2 regions of the Virgibacillus tibetensis genome follow, and region 1 is predicted to be linked to the other one. Evidence: a T-box and tRNA genes for the amino acid it is inferred to sense, from the RefSeq annotation. Region 1 holds a T-box; the other holds one or more tRNA genes.

What was found. A T-box is a leader RNA that pairs with one kind of tRNA and senses whether it is charged. The one in region 1 lies ahead of QGM71_RS00825 (valine--tRNA ligase), so its partner is inferred to be a tRNA-Val.
Region 2: it has a tRNA-Val gene. The T-box ahead of QGM71_RS00825 (valine--tRNA ligase) is inferred to sense a tRNA for this amino acid. The anticodon was not compared.

Annotation. Positions count from the first base shown of each region.
Region 1 covers NZ_JARZFX010000001.1:161,350-169,865, forward strand. Annotated here, with positions in the region: gene hemC (hydroxymethylbilane synthase) at 1-210, shown strand, start outside; gene QGM71_RS00795 (uroporphyrinogen-III synthase) at 210-974, shown strand; gene hemB (porphobilinogen synthase) at 981-1,961, shown strand; gene hemL (glutamate-1-semialdehyde 2,1-aminomutase) at 1,998-3,287, shown strand; gene spoVID (stage VI sporulation protein D) at 3,425-4,480, shown strand; gene QGM71_RS00815 (phosphotransferase) at 4,724-5,737, shown strand; gene QGM71_RS00820 (hypothetical protein) at 5,734-5,922, opposite strand; T-box leader at 6,078-6,320, shown strand; gene QGM71_RS00825 (valine--tRNA ligase) at 6,369-8,516, shown strand, end outside.
Region 2 covers NZ_JARZFX010000003.1:84,016-92,531, reverse strand. Annotated here, with positions in the region: gene QGM71_RS08720 (MBL fold metallo-hydrolase) at 1-416, shown strand, start outside; gene QGM71_RS08715 (DUF421 domain-containing protein) at 446-1,153, opposite strand; gene QGM71_RS08710 (GNAT family N-acetyltransferase) at 1,320-1,685, opposite strand; gene QGM71_RS08705 (YjcG family protein) at 1,739-2,257, opposite strand; gene QGM71_RS08700 (alpha/beta hydrolase) at 2,405-3,130, opposite strand; gene QGM71_RS08695 (ABC transporter ATP-binding protein) at 3,211-5,037, opposite strand; gene QGM71_RS08690 (ABC transporter ATP-binding protein) at 5,027-6,757, opposite strand; tRNA gene QGM71_RS08685 (tRNA-Val) at 7,171-7,242, shown strand; gene QGM71_RS08680 (DUF2642 domain-containing protein) at 7,431-7,670, shown strand; gene QGM71_RS08675 (manganese catalase family protein) at 7,725-8,516, shown strand, end outside.

The sequences.
Region 1 (8,516 bases):
TGTCAAGTGCCGATTGGCGGGTATGCCTATCTGGAAGGTGATGAAATAGTTTTAACTGCTTTAGTTGGAACACCTGACGGTAAGACAATTCTTAAAGAAGTAGCACGTGGTCTTGATCCGGAAACTGTAGGAAGAGAAGCCGCGAATGCCTTAATAAGTCAAGGAGCAAAAGAGATAGTTGATAAGGTAAAAGAGGAGCTTGACCAGTAATGCCAATATCATTACATGAAAAGAAAATATTAATCACTCGAGAGGAAAGCCAAGCGAAGGAATTCACTGAGATGGTTAGATTTTATGGTGGGCAGCCAGTGGAGGTTCCTTTATTAACTATTTCATGTAAAGATAAACCTGAAAGTAAGCAATTGCTTACGAATCTGAATAAATATGAATGGTTGTTTTTTACAAGCGCTAACGGAGTGAATTGTTTTTTTCAACTTGTTAAAAAGTATAAGATAGATTGGGCTGTATTCCAGACTATGAAGATGGCAGTTGTGGGACATAAAACTGAAGCTGCTTTAAAAGGCTTTGGTTTTACGGCTTCGTTCATGCCTACCACCTATAATGCCGATGTAATGGCAAATGAATTTCTTAACAGAGAGACTGGAAAAATACCCGTTTTACTAGTTCGCGGGAACCGTTCAAGGGAAGTTCTACCAGCCAGGTTCTCCAAGTACGGATTGCCCTATGATTTACTGGAAGTATATGATACTTCTTATAACTATCAAATGAAACATAGATTGAATGATATTTTAAAGAATGGAAACATTGATTATATTACTTTTACCAGCCCATCGACAGTAGAGGCATTTTGGGAGATGGCAACGGCTGAGTCCCGGATACCTTGCGCATGTATTGGTACAACGACAGAACTGCGGGCACGTGAGCTTGGTTTTAACTCAGTAATCACCCCACAGGAGTTTACAATAGATGAATTGATAGCAAGTTTAAGTAACTATATTACTGAAAGGGGATAGGTTTTAATGCCAGAAAAACTAGAATTTAAACGTCATCGCAGATTACGCTCTTCAGATTCTATGCGTTCCCTAATTCGGGAAAACTTTTTGCGAACAGACGATTTTATATATCCAATTTTTATTATAGAGGGAACAGCTATTAAAAATGAAGTATCCTCCATGCCTGGAGTGTTTCAAGTTTCTCTTGATCGCTTAAAAGAGGAAGTAGAGGAGATACATGCTTTAGGTATTAAAGCTATGATGCTTTTTGGTGTACCAAGTGAAAAAGATGAACAAGGTACAGGGGCGTTTCATGAAAGTGGAATTGTTCAACTGGCAACAAAATTAATCAAAAAGGAATTTCCGAAAATGCTCGTTGTGGCCGATACGTGTTTATGTGAATACACATCACATGGGCACTGTGGAGTCATTTACAATCAGGATGTGGATAATGATGAGTCACTTAAACTATTAGCTAAAACTGCAGTAGCGCAAGCTGAGGCAGGTGCAGATATTATCGCACCGTCTAATATGATGGACGGCTTTGTTGCTGTTATTCGTCAAGCTTTAGATGATGCAGGCTTTGAAAATATTCCGATCATGTCCTACGCGGTTAAATACGCATCCGCTTTTTATGGTCCATTCAGGGATGCAGCAGACAGTACCCCACAATTTGGCGATCGCAAAACATATCAAATGGATTCTGCAAATCGAAAAGAAGCAATGCGTGAAGCAGCATCAGATATTGAAGAAGGTGCAGACTTTCTAATTGTTAAGCCTGCATTATCTTATCTTGATATAGTGCGCGATGTGAAAAATAACTTTAATGCTCCTGTGGTTGCATACAATGTAAGTGGTGAATATGCCATGGTAAAAGCAGCAGCGTTAAACGGTTGGATCGATGAACAGGCATTAGTGATGGAAATGCTAACCTCTATGAAACGAGCAGGAGCAGATTTAATTATCACATATTTTGCAAAAGATGCAGCTAAATGGTTGAATGATTAGTAGAAGAATAAAAATATGCAGATAGGGTGATTAATTGTGAAAAGTTTTACGAACTCAATAGATGCTTACAAAGAGGCTGTCGATTTAATGCCTGGTGGAGTTAACTCCCCTGTCCGTGCTTTTAAATCGGTAGGTATGTCTCCTGTTTTCATGGAGCAGGGAAAAGGATCGAAAATAACTGATATTGATGGTAATGAATATATTGATTATGTACTTAGTTGGGGACCTCTGATTTTGGGGCATGCAGATGAGCGGGTTGTTGCTAAACTCCAAGAAGTCGCTGCAAAAGGCACTAGCTTTGGTGCTCCTACAGTTCTGGAAAATACGCTAGCAAAACTGGTAATTGATCGTGTGCCTTCCATCGAAATGGTACGGATGGTGAATTCAGGAACTGAAGCAACAATGAGCGCGTTGCGTTTAGCCCGTGGTTATACGGGAAGGGATAAAATTTTAAAATTCGAAGGAAACTATCACGGTCACGGTGACTCACTGTTGATTAAAGCAGGTTCAGGTGTCGCAACACTTGGATTGCCAGATAGTCCTGGTGTTCCTGAGTCAATTGCTAAAAATACAATCACAGTCCCATACAACGATGTGGAGAGCGTCCGTTACGCATTTGAAACATATGGTGATGATTTAGCTGCTGTTATTGTAGAACCAGTTTCGGGAAATATGGGTGTGGTTCCACCTCATAATAATTTTTTACAAGAACTTAGAACGATTACGGAAAAAAATGGTACAGTACTTATATTTGACGAAGTAATGACAGGGTTTCGTGTTGGTTATAATTGTGCTCAAGGACATTTTGGAATAACACCTGATTTAACTTGTTTAGGAAAAGTTATCGGTGGTGGCTTACCGGTGGGAGCCTATGGTGGTAAGCGTGAGATTATGGAAAAGATTGCTCCAACAGGGTCTATTTATCAAGCAGGCACCTTATCAGGAAATCCACTTGCAATGACTGCAGGGATTGAGACGTTAAGTGCACTCGATGAATCATCCTATAAAGAAATAAATAAGAAGGTGGACAAATTAATTGAAGGTTTTGAGCAAGCAGCAATTGATTTTGAAATCCCGTTACAGATAAACCGTGCAGGGTCAATGGTCGGTGTATTCTTCACAGACGAAGCAGTTATTAATTACGAAACTGCCCAAAAATCCAATCTGGATTACTTTGCGCAGTATTACCGTGCAATGATGGAAGAAGGCGTCTTCTTGCCACCTTCACAGTTTGAGGGATTGTTCTTATCAACCGCTCATACGGATGAAGATGTGGAAAAGACAATACAGGCAGTGAATAATGCATTTGCTAAAATTAAAAAATAAATAATTGTGTTTATTGGGCTATTCTCTTAGTGGAATAGCTTTTTTTATGTTATTTAAAGCATAACCGCAAAAAGCTGTTCATATAGATAATTAAGACATATAAGCATATGGAATGTATGTTGAAGGGAGGGAATCATGTGTCAAATGATCGACAGGTATTTAGTTTTGAGTTAAACGAGGCGCTTTACTTTGAAAAGGGACAGGAAGTTGCAGAAATGAAAGAGATTTCACTGGACCCTGAAATATCTATACAATCCTTTAATGAGTACATTTCTATAAGAGGTGTAATCGAGTTGCAAGGGTCCTACCAACGAATATTATCTTCTGAGGTGGAAGAGGATACACTGGAATTTGAGGACTATCATTCAAAACGTTATGTAGAACGAGTTGTAGATAAGGAGGATGGCATCGCTTCCTTTTCCCACCGCTTCCCTGTGGAAATTTCTGTTCCAACATATCGCGTAGCTGATATAGACGATGTGACTGTTTATATTGAGTCATTTGATTATGAAGTACCTGATCAAAGTCAACTGAGATTGTACTCCACAATTGAAATTCACGGTATTAATAATTATGCAGAAAATGACAATAAAGAGGAAGACCAGGAACAAGAAGAAAACAGTCCTCAAAATATACCGGAGGAAAGTTTTCAATTCGAGATTAAGCGGAAAGAAGAAGCCGAATCGATCAATGATCCCCAGATTAGTAACACAACAAATATACCTTCATTACCTGCAGAAAGCAATACAGAAATCAACACAGAAACCAACACAGAAACCAATAAAGAAATGAAAGAAAAGGATCGTTGGAAATACAAAGAAAGTAAAACATTTGCAGAATTCTTTGGCAAGGAGTCATCAAACGAGGAAGCGTATTCACCGGAATCGGATGAAAGCTCTGCTATTTCTTCAGAAGCACATTATGAATCTGATGACTACGAAAGTATGGAAAGTCGTTCAGAAAAAGAAAAGGTGGAAGATGTAAGTTATTTATCTGATATGTTCAGAAGTTCTACTGAAGAACAATATACAAAAATGAGACTTTGTATTGTACAGGAGAAAGATACGATTGAATCAATAGCTGAGCGTTATAAAATAACAACATTGCAGTTGATAAAACAAAACCGATTGGATGATGAGGAATATAATGTATCTGAAGGGCAACTGCTATATATACCAACTAAAAAAAGGTGAAGATATGTGATTTCCAGCGATAACTGCAGAAAGAATTAGCAGTAATTCCCTTAATAACCATGTGAGTTTTTGGCTGTAATTTAAATTGCTTCGTAAACACTATAGTCACACCAGCAGTTTTATGCAAGCAACTACTTGTGTATTATTGAATCGTCCGTGTGGGGGCATGATCAGCATATGTCGCCACACGGTTTGTATTTTTGGGTACTCGGAGGCAGTTCATTTTAGGTGGTGAGGTAAAAGATGAATGTAGTTAATAATGTGTTACGTTCTTATGCCATTTACCCTATAGATGTTGAAAAAATAACAGGTAAACTTTACAAAGTGAGTGATGGAAATATTACATATGCCTTAAAAAAAAGTTCTCTGTCCATGCAGAATAAGTATCATTTCCATAGCGTATACCAGCAGGCTAACAATCATAATATCACTTCAATTGTACCGGTTTACTTAACGCAAAGAGGGGAAATATACGAAGAAACAGAACAAGGCATCTTTTATTTAACTCCTTGGATAAATGCAGAACAATCACACTCAACTAAACAACCAATTGTGAATTTTTATCAAACAATTGGGAGAATTCATGCCGAAACTAAACGAACTAAATCTATTTCAACTAACCAAATGATCAGTGATTTCCATACTTATAAATCATTCTGTCTGGCATCACAGAATAAATTACTCGAGTTTGTCGATTTGTTTGAACGAACCAGATATATGTCTCCAATCGAACTGCTGGTTTGCACACACTTTCGAGATCTTGAGTTGGCCTTACGAGAATCAATTAAGCGAATTGATCAATTTGTTGACGGGCAAGAGGAAGAAACAGCATGGAATTATAGTTTATGCCATGGTGATTTAAAATTTTCTCATCTTATAAATGCTGAGACTTTTTATATAATTAATTGGGAAAAAGCATCTTATGGTCATGCTGTCACAGATCTCGCTGGCTTCTTTAATTGCGAGGCAGCCAATTTTGACTTTCCTGCAAACGAAATCATTGAATTGTTTGAGAAATACTATGACGAAAATGAGTTATCGAATAATGAACTCTATCTGCTATCCATCCATTTATTGAATCCAATAGACTACCTCAGGATTGTTCAAGACTATAGTAAAAAAAGCTCTGAAGAAACGATGATTAACCAAATCATAAAGCTGCAGCATGCATACAGGAAAATACGATTTGGACTTCAATGGTCAAATTATGTTGAGACTGAACATGAGACGATATCATTAGAAGATCTTGAGAGTTAAATCCAACCCTGATGAAAAGCAATAAACAGACCAACCAGTAAACCTAATAAAAAAACATCCAGGCTTGTTGGAAAAAATAAAGTACGAATTAATTGAAAGATCAATATAGGTAAAGTAACTTTCTCCACAACAATGATACAGTTTCTTGCCCATGGTGGCAGTCTATAACGATAATAACGAGCCATATAATCACCCCTTTTTATGAATTCCTCACTTGTTATGCCTTTATCTTATATAATATGTATATAGACGGTTGTTTTGTGCAATACCTGTAATAATAGTTGACGTTAGTTTGCGTTAACTATAAAATATAGGTATTAAAGCAATTCAATTATGTACAATAAATGCGATGATAGGGAAGAGTACGAAATAAACACCTAAAGAGAGGGAAACGTGAGCTGAGAGTTTCCCAGGAACGGTTATTTTGGAAGGTCACCCTTGAAGCAGCGTCTTTGAACGTATTCTACCAGTAGAAGAAGGCCGGTTGAGCAGACCGTTATCAAATTAGTTGAGTGTACAGGTTTATTTATTGAGCTTGTAAACAAAGGTGGTACCACGGAAGCTAACCCTTTTCGTCCTTTATTTTGGATGAATAGGGTTTTTTGTTTGGAATTAAAAAGGAGGAACAAGTATGGAAAATAAAAATCAACAACCATCACTGCCACCAAAATATAACCCGCAGGCAGTTGAAAAAGATCGATATCAATTTTGGTTAAAGGGAAAATACTTTGAAGCAACAGGGGAACCTGAAAAAGAACCGTATACCATTGTGATTCCACCACCGAATGTAACCGGTAGATTACACTTAGGTCATGCTTGGGATACGACAATGCAGGATACTATATCACGTATGAAACGGATGCAGGGGTATGATGTATTATGGCTCCCTGGTATGGATCATGCTGGTATCGCTACACAAGCAAAAGTAGAAGGAAAGTTAAAAGATCAAGGTAAAAACCGCTATGATCTAGGTCGTGAAAAGTTTTTAGAAACAGCGTGGGACTGGAAAGAGGAATATGCAGATTTTATCCGTTCCCAGTGGGAAAAACTTGGTCTCGGCCTTGATTATTCCCGTGAAAGATTCACGTTAGATGATGGTTTATCGGAGGCTGTTAGAGAGGTTTTTGTTAAGTTGTATGAGATGGATCTGATATATCGCGGAGAATATATAATTAACTGGGATCCAAAAACCAAGACAGCACTTTCCGACATTGAAGTAATTTACGAAGAAGTTCAGGGAAAGTTCTATCATATGCGTTATCCGTTAAAAGGCAGTAATGAAACAATTGAAATTGCAACAACGCGGCCAGAGACAATGCTTGGCGATACTGCTATTGCTGTTCACCCGAAAGATGAGCGTTATAAAGATCTAATTGGTAAAACAGTAATATTACCAATTGTTGGCCGGGAGATAGAAATTGTTGCTGATGACTATGTGGATATGGAGTTAGGGTCAGGTGCAGTTAAGATCACGCCAGCCCATGACCCGAATGATTTTGAAATTGGTAATCGTCATAACTTAGAACGTGTATTAGTAATGAATGAAGATGGCACCATGAATGAAAATGCAGGCAAATATAAAGATCTTGATCGCTTTGACTGTCGTAAGAAGATTGTTAAGGACCTTCAAGAGCTTGATGTATTGTTTAAAATAGAGGATCACACTCACCAGGTTGGTCACTCAGAACGCAGTGGCGCCGTAGTTGAACCATATTTATCAACACAATGGTTTGTAAATATGCAGCCGTTAGCTGACGAGGCAATAGAACTGCAACAAAGTGATGACAAAGTTAACTTTGTTCCACAGCGTTTTGAGAACACATATTTGCGATGGATGGAAAACATTCGTGACTGGTGTATATCACGACAGCTCTGGTGGGGACACCGTATTCCAGCATGGTATCATAGAGAGACAAATGAAATTTATGTAGGAAAAGAGGCACCAGAAGATATAGAAAACTGGAAGCAGGATGAAGATGTACTGGACACATGGTTTTCATCGGCGCTTTGGCCTTTTTCAACAATGGGCTGGCCAGATGAGAACTCAGAAGACTTCAAACGCCATTTTCCAACAGATGTATTGGTAACAGGCTATGATATTATTTTCTTCTGGGTAGCACGAATGATTTTTCAATCAAAGAAATTCACTGGTGAAAAACCATTTAAAGATGTTCTGATTCACGGATTAATCCGTGATGCCCAAGGACGTAAAATGAGTAAATCACTTGGTAATGGTGTGGATCCAATGGATGTTATAGAGGAATACGGAGCAGATTCACTACGCTATTTCCTATTAACAGGCTCAACTCCTGGGCAGGATCTTCGTTTTCATTGGGAAAAGGTGGAGTCGACTTGGAATTTTGCTAATAAGGTATGGAATGCATCGCGTTTTTCATTAATGAATATGGAAGATTTCACGTATGAAGACATCGATCTTTCGGGTGAAAAATCGTTAGCAGATAAATGGATATTGACTCGCTTAAATGAAACCATTGAGCATGTAACAAGAAATACAAACAAATATGAGTTTGGAGAAGCAGGTCGCCACTTGTATAACTTCATTTGGGATGAATTATGCGATTGGTATATCGAAATGGCTAAGCTCCCACTATACGGTGAGGATGAAGCAAAGAAGAGAACAACAAAATCCGTGCTGGCCCATGTACTAGATCAGACGATGCGTATGCTCCATCCATACATGCCATTTATCACGGAGGAGATATGGCAGCAACTTCCTCATAAAGGAGAATCAATTACAGTAGCTGAATGGCCAGAGGTA
Region 2 (8,516 bases), on a different contig from region 1:
CTGGAGACAGTTATTTCAGTGAAGACCAGTTGTACAAGCATAAGATCCCGTATATTACCGAAGCGAGCCTAACCATTGAAAGCTTGTATAAACTATTAGATGTATCATGTGACGGAGCTGTACCTGGTCATGGTATATTTGAAAAGGAATTTAAGTCTACAGTAAAGAAGAACATCACTTATCACGAAGAATTACTGGGATGGCTGTATGATGAGATTAAATCCCATGCAAATGGGATTTCACATGAATCAGTTGTTGCAAACATGTGTGAACATTATGGAGTCCAAAGTCCTGGCTTATCTCAATGGTTATTGTATCGTACAGCAGCTACAGCCTATTTGGTGGGGCTAATTAAGCATAAAAAGATCAGCCATACAATAAAATCCAGCAAATGGATTTTTCATGCTGATACGTAAAAAGATACGAAGGATGAACGCATTCGCGCTCAACTTTCGTATCTTTTATGAATTCTGTTCTCAAAGGGGAATAATAGAAGGTCTTGGCCTTTGATGTATTCTGCGTAAAATATATCCTTAACATCGGTGTATCCCTGCTCGTGCATTTGCTCATAAAGCCATCCCTCTGAGATTCCTTTCTCTTTCAAATTATCATAAATAATTTCTCCATCATTTATAAGGGTAACCGCTAGATTTACTTCATGAGATGGAAAATTCATATCACCTTTGTTTGGTGTTTGAAAGGAAGACTTCTTTAAGACAGATAAGGTCCCATCAGTTTCTAATAACGCGTATTCAACCTCCTGAATAGAAAAAACATCCTTTGAGCGCAAAAGGTTTTGAAGCTGATTAATATCAAGCTTGTTCTTTTTCATGATGTCACGAATTAATTTTCCTTTATGGATTATGATGGCTGGGCTTCCTTCTATTAGGGAGCGTGTTCTTTTATACTTTTGGGAAATAATTTCGGTAATGTAAAGCAGCGATCCCCATAATACAATTACAAATGCTATTTCAGGAATGCCTGCTTCTTTATCAAATAAAGCATTTCCAACCAGCTCACCCAAAATTATAGCTGAAATAAAATCAAAGGCAGTTAATTGAGAAATTTGGGTTTTACCTAATACCTTAGTCAAGATAAACAATGCCGTGAACCCAAATAAGGTTTCGTAAAACATCGGTAAAAATTGCTGCATCTGTTGTCCTCCCTATAAAAAACATCACAATTTAGCATAACCAATTAAATGAAAAGAATTCAGTTTGTAGGGACATTATAAGCCAAAAAAAAGAGCGTCCCGATAGTTAGGGGCGCTCTCATTTGAATAGTTTGTATAGTAATTAGCAAAAACTAATTCATGTTTGTTATAAGTCTTTAACCATGGTTACATGGGGGATGCCGGCATCCAGAAATTCTCCGGATATTGTTTTATACCCCAGACGTTGATAAAAGTTTTCAGCATGTGTTTGTGCATTCAGTTTAGCTTTTGAATAGCCTTTAGATGAAATTAATTTTTCCATTGCTAGAATGATTTGTCTGCCATGGGATTTACCACGGTGGTTTTTAAGAACGCAGATTCGTTCCAGCTTCCCATAACCTTCAACAAACCGCAGGCGACTTGCGGCGATAGGTTCGTTATTTTCATAGCCGATGAAGTGGATTGCTGTTTTATCATGTTCATCAAGTTCTTCTTCGGGAGGAACCTTTTGTTCTTCTACGAATACGATCATCCGAACATGATAAGCTTGTTCTTTCTCTTGTTGTGTATCAACGACCTTTACGTTCACACGTGTTCCTTTCCGAATACGAATGTTTCATAAACGGTCCATGACCCATTCTCTAACTGATATAATAATTGGAAACGATCAATTTCATCTTCAAACTGAATTTTCTTCATCTGCATGCTGCCGAATACATCAGAGTACTCGTCATGTACTAATTTTTGAGCCACTGTAATATGGGGCACAAACGAATATTCCTGATTCTTTGGAAAGTTACCCTGATGCATTTTTTCGTATAAATCAATAAGCTCCTGAATAGGCTCTACCTTAAAATAAATAGTATTCGTCGCAGGAGCGAATGTGCTGACCTTATTAATATTAATTGTGAATGGGTTGGTGTCATTTGCTATATGTTTTAATTCTGTGACTAAATTGTCTATTGTTGTATTATCCGCCACAAACGCTTCCTTTAACGTGATGTGTGGTGGAATTAATGCATAATGAGGATCATAACGCTTTCTGTATGAATTTGCTTCATCTTGAATAGACTTTGATGGGAAAATGGCTATACCGTATTTCATAAATGAAAACCTCCTATTTATATTTTCTTGTTACGTATAAATATGGTGCACATCTGTACATCAATATCGGTTGTATTCTTTATTATAACAAAAACGTAGTCTAATAAGGCTTTATTTTGTAATTTTTTGAAAAAAGATACATTGGACCTAGTTAAACATGGTTGTTAGTAGGCGTTTCATATCCTTTTGCCAATACTTCCATGTGTGTTCTCCATCTTCCAATTCATAATAAACATAATTGGCACCTTTTTCCTGAAGAAGTGCTTTTAATTTGCGATTTGGATTTAAGAAGTCTACTTTCTTGCCATCAGTTGTATCAACATCAGTTTCTTCTGTACCGATGGTGTGGTACAGATCGATGGAATGAATACTGCTGGCATTTTCTACTGCGTTTAGCACGGTATCGTCCACATAGGGTGACTGCATAATCACTTTTCCAAACGTATTTGGATATTTAAGTGCAGTCATCAATGCTAATGTACCTGCAAGGGAGTCTCCCATTAATGCACGTGATTGTCCCATATGGTAGGTTGGAAGCATATCATCCAATAGGGGGACAACCTCATTTACTAAAAACTTAATATATGCATCCTGCTGCTCTCCACTTGGATGATACTTCTTTTTACGGTCGTATTTATCCTGGTAATGAATGCCAACAAAAACAGTATTCGTAATTTCCTGACTGTCGTGCAGTTTGTCACTCAATGTGGCTACTCTACCCATTTGGTAATAATCGTTTCCATCCTGCATAATACAAATATTATATTTATACAGTGGGGAGAACGACTCTGGCTGGTACAGTTTTAGTTTCATGGTTTCTTTCAAATAACTGCTTTCGATCTCTTTTTCAATCATTGAACCTTTTCTGCCCATTACGTACACCTCAATTAAAATATATGTCTGTTAGCATTTCTAAGCTGTGTCTAATCTATTACAGCCCCATTATAATCCTATTAAGTTGCTTTTTCTAATAATTGCCCTTTATACAGTTCATAATATTTCCCATACTGATTTAGGAGGTTGTCATGACTGCCTTTTTCAATAATTTCACCATCCTCCAGCATGATAATATTGTCCGCTTCCTGGATTGTATTCAGGCGATGTGCAATGACAAAACTTGTTCTTCCGTGCATTAGGCGTTTTAACGCATCCTGAATCTTAAGCTCGGTGATGGTATCAATATTACTTGTAGCTTCATCCAGGACAAGAATGGATGGCTCTGCGAGAAGGGCTCTTGCGATGGTTAACAGCTGTTTCTGTCCCTGACTAATACCGCTTCCCTCCTGGTCCAGAACCGTATCATAGCCATCAGGGAGACGCTCAATGAAATCATGGGCATTCGCATCCTGAGCAGCCTGAATTACCTCTTGATCCGTCGCATCCAAACGACCATACCGAATATTTTCCCGAATGGTATCGTGGAATAAAAAGGAATCCTGTAGAACAAATGCCATATGTTTACGTAGGTTCGATCGTTTGATATTTTTTAAATCGATGCCGTCTAATGTTATTTTCCCGCTGTCATAGTTATAAAAACGCGAAATGAGATTAATAATCGTTGTTTTCCCGGCACCTGTGTGACCTACAAAGGCCACAGTTTCACCCGGATTAGCTTCAAAACTTACTTCTTTTAAAATGGGTGTATCCTCATAAGCGAAAGAGACGTTGTCAAAGATTACCTTTCCAGTAGTGCTTGGTAATTCCTTCGCATTCTTTTCATCTGTTTCTTCCTGCGTTTCGTCCATTACCTGAAACACACGTTCAGCTCCCGCCACAGCAGAAAGAAGTATGTTAAATTGATTAGAAAGTTCATTTAACGGTCTTGTAAACTGACGTGCATACTCTGTGAAAATAACAATTATACCTACAGTCACAATTCCTGTTCCATTAATAGCCAGAATACCACCGACCAATGCAATTAAGCCAAAACTGAGGAAGTTAAGCATGTTCATGACTTTCGGAATAAAGCCTGAGATGGTTAAAGCCCAGAATCCAGAACGGTTCAGTTTCTTATTTCTTTCTTCAAATTCACGGATAACACGGTTTTCCTGGGAAAATGTTTTTACAATATGCTGTCCGGAAACAATTTCCTCTACATAGCCGTTTACTTCTCCCAAATCATTTTGCTGCAATTTATATAATGGGCCGGTTCGTTTCGTTATCCATTTCATCCCGAGAAACATAAATGGAATAATCGACATGGTTACTAATGTTAAGATCGGGCTTAGATACAGCATAACGGAAACGGTACCAACCAGCGTTAAGATACTTGCAAAAATCTGAATAACCGATTGGTTTAATGTGTTGTTCACATTATCAATATCATTCGTAACACGACTCATTAATTCACCGTGCTGCCGTTTATCAAAGTAGGAGATGGGCAGACGGTGAAATTGGTGAAATAAATCGGAACGCAGTGTGTAAACTGTATTCTGTGCAATCCCGACCATCCAGAAATTTTGCAGGAATATTGATAAGGAGTGGAATAAGTAAATAACCACTAACCAAATCAATAAGATACCTAACCCGGCACTTTGCTGTGTCACAATAAAATCATCAATGGCCATTCCGATCATAAAAGGGCCGAGTAAGCTTAAACCAGAGCTGATCAGAACCATAAAAATAACCAGCAGCAGCTTCCCTTTTTCCCTTGCTAAATACGTCCAAATTCGTTTAATGGTTCCTGCAGTATTTTTGGCTTTCTTTTTTTTATCAGTTGTTATTTTTTCCAATGGAATTTTTTCGTATAGAAAAGGCTCTTTCAGCTGGTTATTTCGCATTTGCATACTCCTTTCCAAACTGGGATTCCACTATTCGCATGTAAAGGCTTGATTGATTTAATAGTTCCTCGTGTGTGCCAATTGCAAGCACTTTCCCATCATTCATTAATAAAATGCGGTCTGCGCTGATTGCTGTTGATATTTTAGAAGTGATGATCATCGTTGTGCAATGGTAATGCTGTATCGCTCTTAAAAGCTCTGATTCTGTTGCTAAGTCCAGCGCACTGGTACTGTCGTCCAGCATCAAGATTTTCGGCCGGCGTATTAGTGCACGAGCAATGGAAATTCGCTGTTTTTGACCACCGGATAAATTAACACCTTTTTGGCCAACACGGGTATCGTATTGGTCTGGAAGGTCCATGATCGTGTCGTGGATTTGAGCATCCTTTGCAGATTGGATGATTTCTTCACGGGTTGCGTTTTCCTTGCCCCAGGCAATATTATCTCTAATTGATCCAGTAAAAAGAAGCGGACTCTGCGGAACGTAGCCAATGCTCCCACGCAGCTGATCTAAGGTATAGGATGTAATTGGCTTTTGATCTATATATAATACTCCTTTTGTTACGTTATAAAGACGTGGTATAAGCTGGAATAACGATGTCTTGCCGGCACCAGTCGCACCGATAATCGCCAGTTTTTCTCTTGGGTTTACAGTAAAGCTTACATCAGTCAGCACTGGCTCATCTGCTGTTGGATATGTAAATGCAACATGCTCGTATTCGATCTTCCCATCTATAACCTCCGTAGCTTCCTTTGCGTCGTTATGATTAATTAAATCAACATCTACCGTCAGTACTTCGCTCAAACGGGAAGCGGAAGCCTTCATACGTGAAAAGGCCATGATAATGAATGTGAACATAGAGATAGCCATTGATACTCGCAGCGCATAGTTAACGATGGCAACGACGTCCCCGACAGATGTTTCGCCCGCGATAGATTGCATATTGCCAAACCAGATGATGAAAATTAAGCTCAGGTTCATGACAAATAAAAGAATCGGCATGGACGACTCAACAAAACGGAATGTCGTACGTGTCTGGTCAGCTAATGCTGCGTTTGATTTAGTGAAGCGGCTTTCCTCATGATTTCGTCTGACAAACGCTTTGATTAAACGCATGCCTGCAAGATTCTCCTGCATGACTCGATTTACACTGTCTACATTCTTCTGTACTCTATCAAACATTTTGCTGGCAACTTTCAATACCCAAAGTAAAAACCCGATCAGAAGCGGAACAGTAATCAGGAAGATCACTGCAAGTTTCGCATTAACAACAAATGCCATAATAACGCCACCAATTACAATCAGTGGTGCTTTTGACATAATTCGCAAAGCCATGAAAATGGTATTCTGAATCTGGCGTACATCATTTGTAAAACGTGTAACAAGACCGGAAGTAGGGTATTTATTTAAATTAGCAAATGAAAAGGCCTGGATTTTTTTAAATAACTTTTCTCTAATATCAAATGCGAAACCCCAGCTGACATGGGAAGCGTAAAATGAATTAATTATTCCAGCAGCAAATGAAACCAGTGCGAGGCCAATCATAATACCGCCCCACATGATGATCGTACTTAAATCTTCATTAATAATCCCATCATTAATCATTTTTCCAAGAAAAAAAGGAAGCAGCAGCTCAGCTACAAGTTCAACTAGCATAAGCGTGTAAGCAATGCCAATAGGAAGTTTATATGGCTTTAAAAACGAAAAAACTTTTCTCACGATGACCCTCCATACGTAAATAGAAACAATTTTTATACTATTATAATAGTATTTGGGGATTTAATCCAACTTTTTATTTCGGGTTACGAAGCTTATTTTTGCCGATGGGTGAGAGGAAGATGTTATCCCGGTAGTCAGGCCTCAAAGACAGCGACCGCAAAAAACAATTGGGAGCGCAGAATTAACTATATTATGCGCAGAACGATCGGTGTTAACCACTCTAATTTGCTTTCCGGGCCGCTGGGAAAACAGTTGGAAAAGCGGAATACTACCGGCTTAGCAGCACTCCTTCGGGAAGTGACAGGAACCGTATTAAGCCGTAGTTAGTATTGACAGAAATAAGCACATTCTATATAGTAGTATTATTGTTATTTACTCACTCGATAGTCTAAGAGTGAGTTCTATTATATCATGAGCCGTTAGTTCAGCGGGAGAATACTTGCTTGACAGGCAAGGGGTCACTGGTTCAAATCCAGTACGGCTCATTCGTGTAAAGCCACTTACTCAATTGTTTTTTTGAGAAGTGGCTTTTTGTGTACCCTGAAAAAGCTCGGGTACTTTTATTGAATTACCTTTTAACTTAACAATTGCTGGTTATAAGACATGCTTATTCTGAAATAGACTAGATGTTGAAGGGGTTTTTTATACTGCGAGAGCAAAAGGAGGTTCATGGATGAGCGCTTCAAATGACGAGGAAAGACATGTGCAAGCACCGCAAATGATGACACACGTTGACCCGTATTTGTATCAAATGCTGCAGCAATGTATGGATAGAGTAGTAGTTGTGCAAACAATTAAGGACAGTGTCCGCGGTACGTTAAAAAGTGTATACCCGGATCATGTAGTTGTAGAGGTTGAAAGGCGTTATTTTCATATACGGATGCAGCAGGTAATTTGGGTTCTACCTGAGTAACCAATTTTTAAGAAGCATAGTAATGAAGGAGGGGAAATAAATTTGATCGAACGAATGGATCAAATTGCCATCGAATTACCACGACCGAAGGAAGCAGATCCGGATGCCGCCTCTGCCGTACAAGAGCTCTTAGGCGGAAGGTATGGCGAAATGTCGACATTAAATAACTATATGTACCAGTCATTTAACTTTAAAAATAAAAAGAAGCTGAAACCTTTTTACGACTTAGTTGCCAGTATTACAGCTGAAGAATTCGGGCATGTTGAGCTTGTCGCTCATACAATCAATATTATGATGGAAGGTAGCACCTTTCCGGGAGATCCTGATATTGCCCCGATGCGAAATGCAGTAGATAAACGAAGTCATCACCATTTTATTGATACAGCACAAAGTGCCAAACCAGGTGATTCCCATGGGAGAGCATGGACTGGGGACAATGTATTTAATAGTGGAAACTTAGTAGTTGATCTATTGCATAACTATTTTTTGGAAATAGGAGCACGTACACATAAAATGAGGGTATATGAAATGACTGACCATCCTACCGCAAGAGAAATGATCGGATACTTGCTAGTCCGTGGTGGGACACATATTGTTGCTTATGGAAAGGCACTTGAAGTAGCAACAGGTGTTAATATAACAAAAATGCTCCCGGTCCCAAATCTTGATAATAGTGTATTTGATACAACGCGAAAGTTTGAAGCGGAAGGTGCGCATCGCAGGCTCTACACCTTTAGTGAACGGGATTATCGAGATATTAGTCAGATTTGGAAGGGGACGCATCCCGAGACTGGGGAGCAACTCGAAGTCATTCACGGAGTACCAAAGGGGGCACCTGTTCCAGAT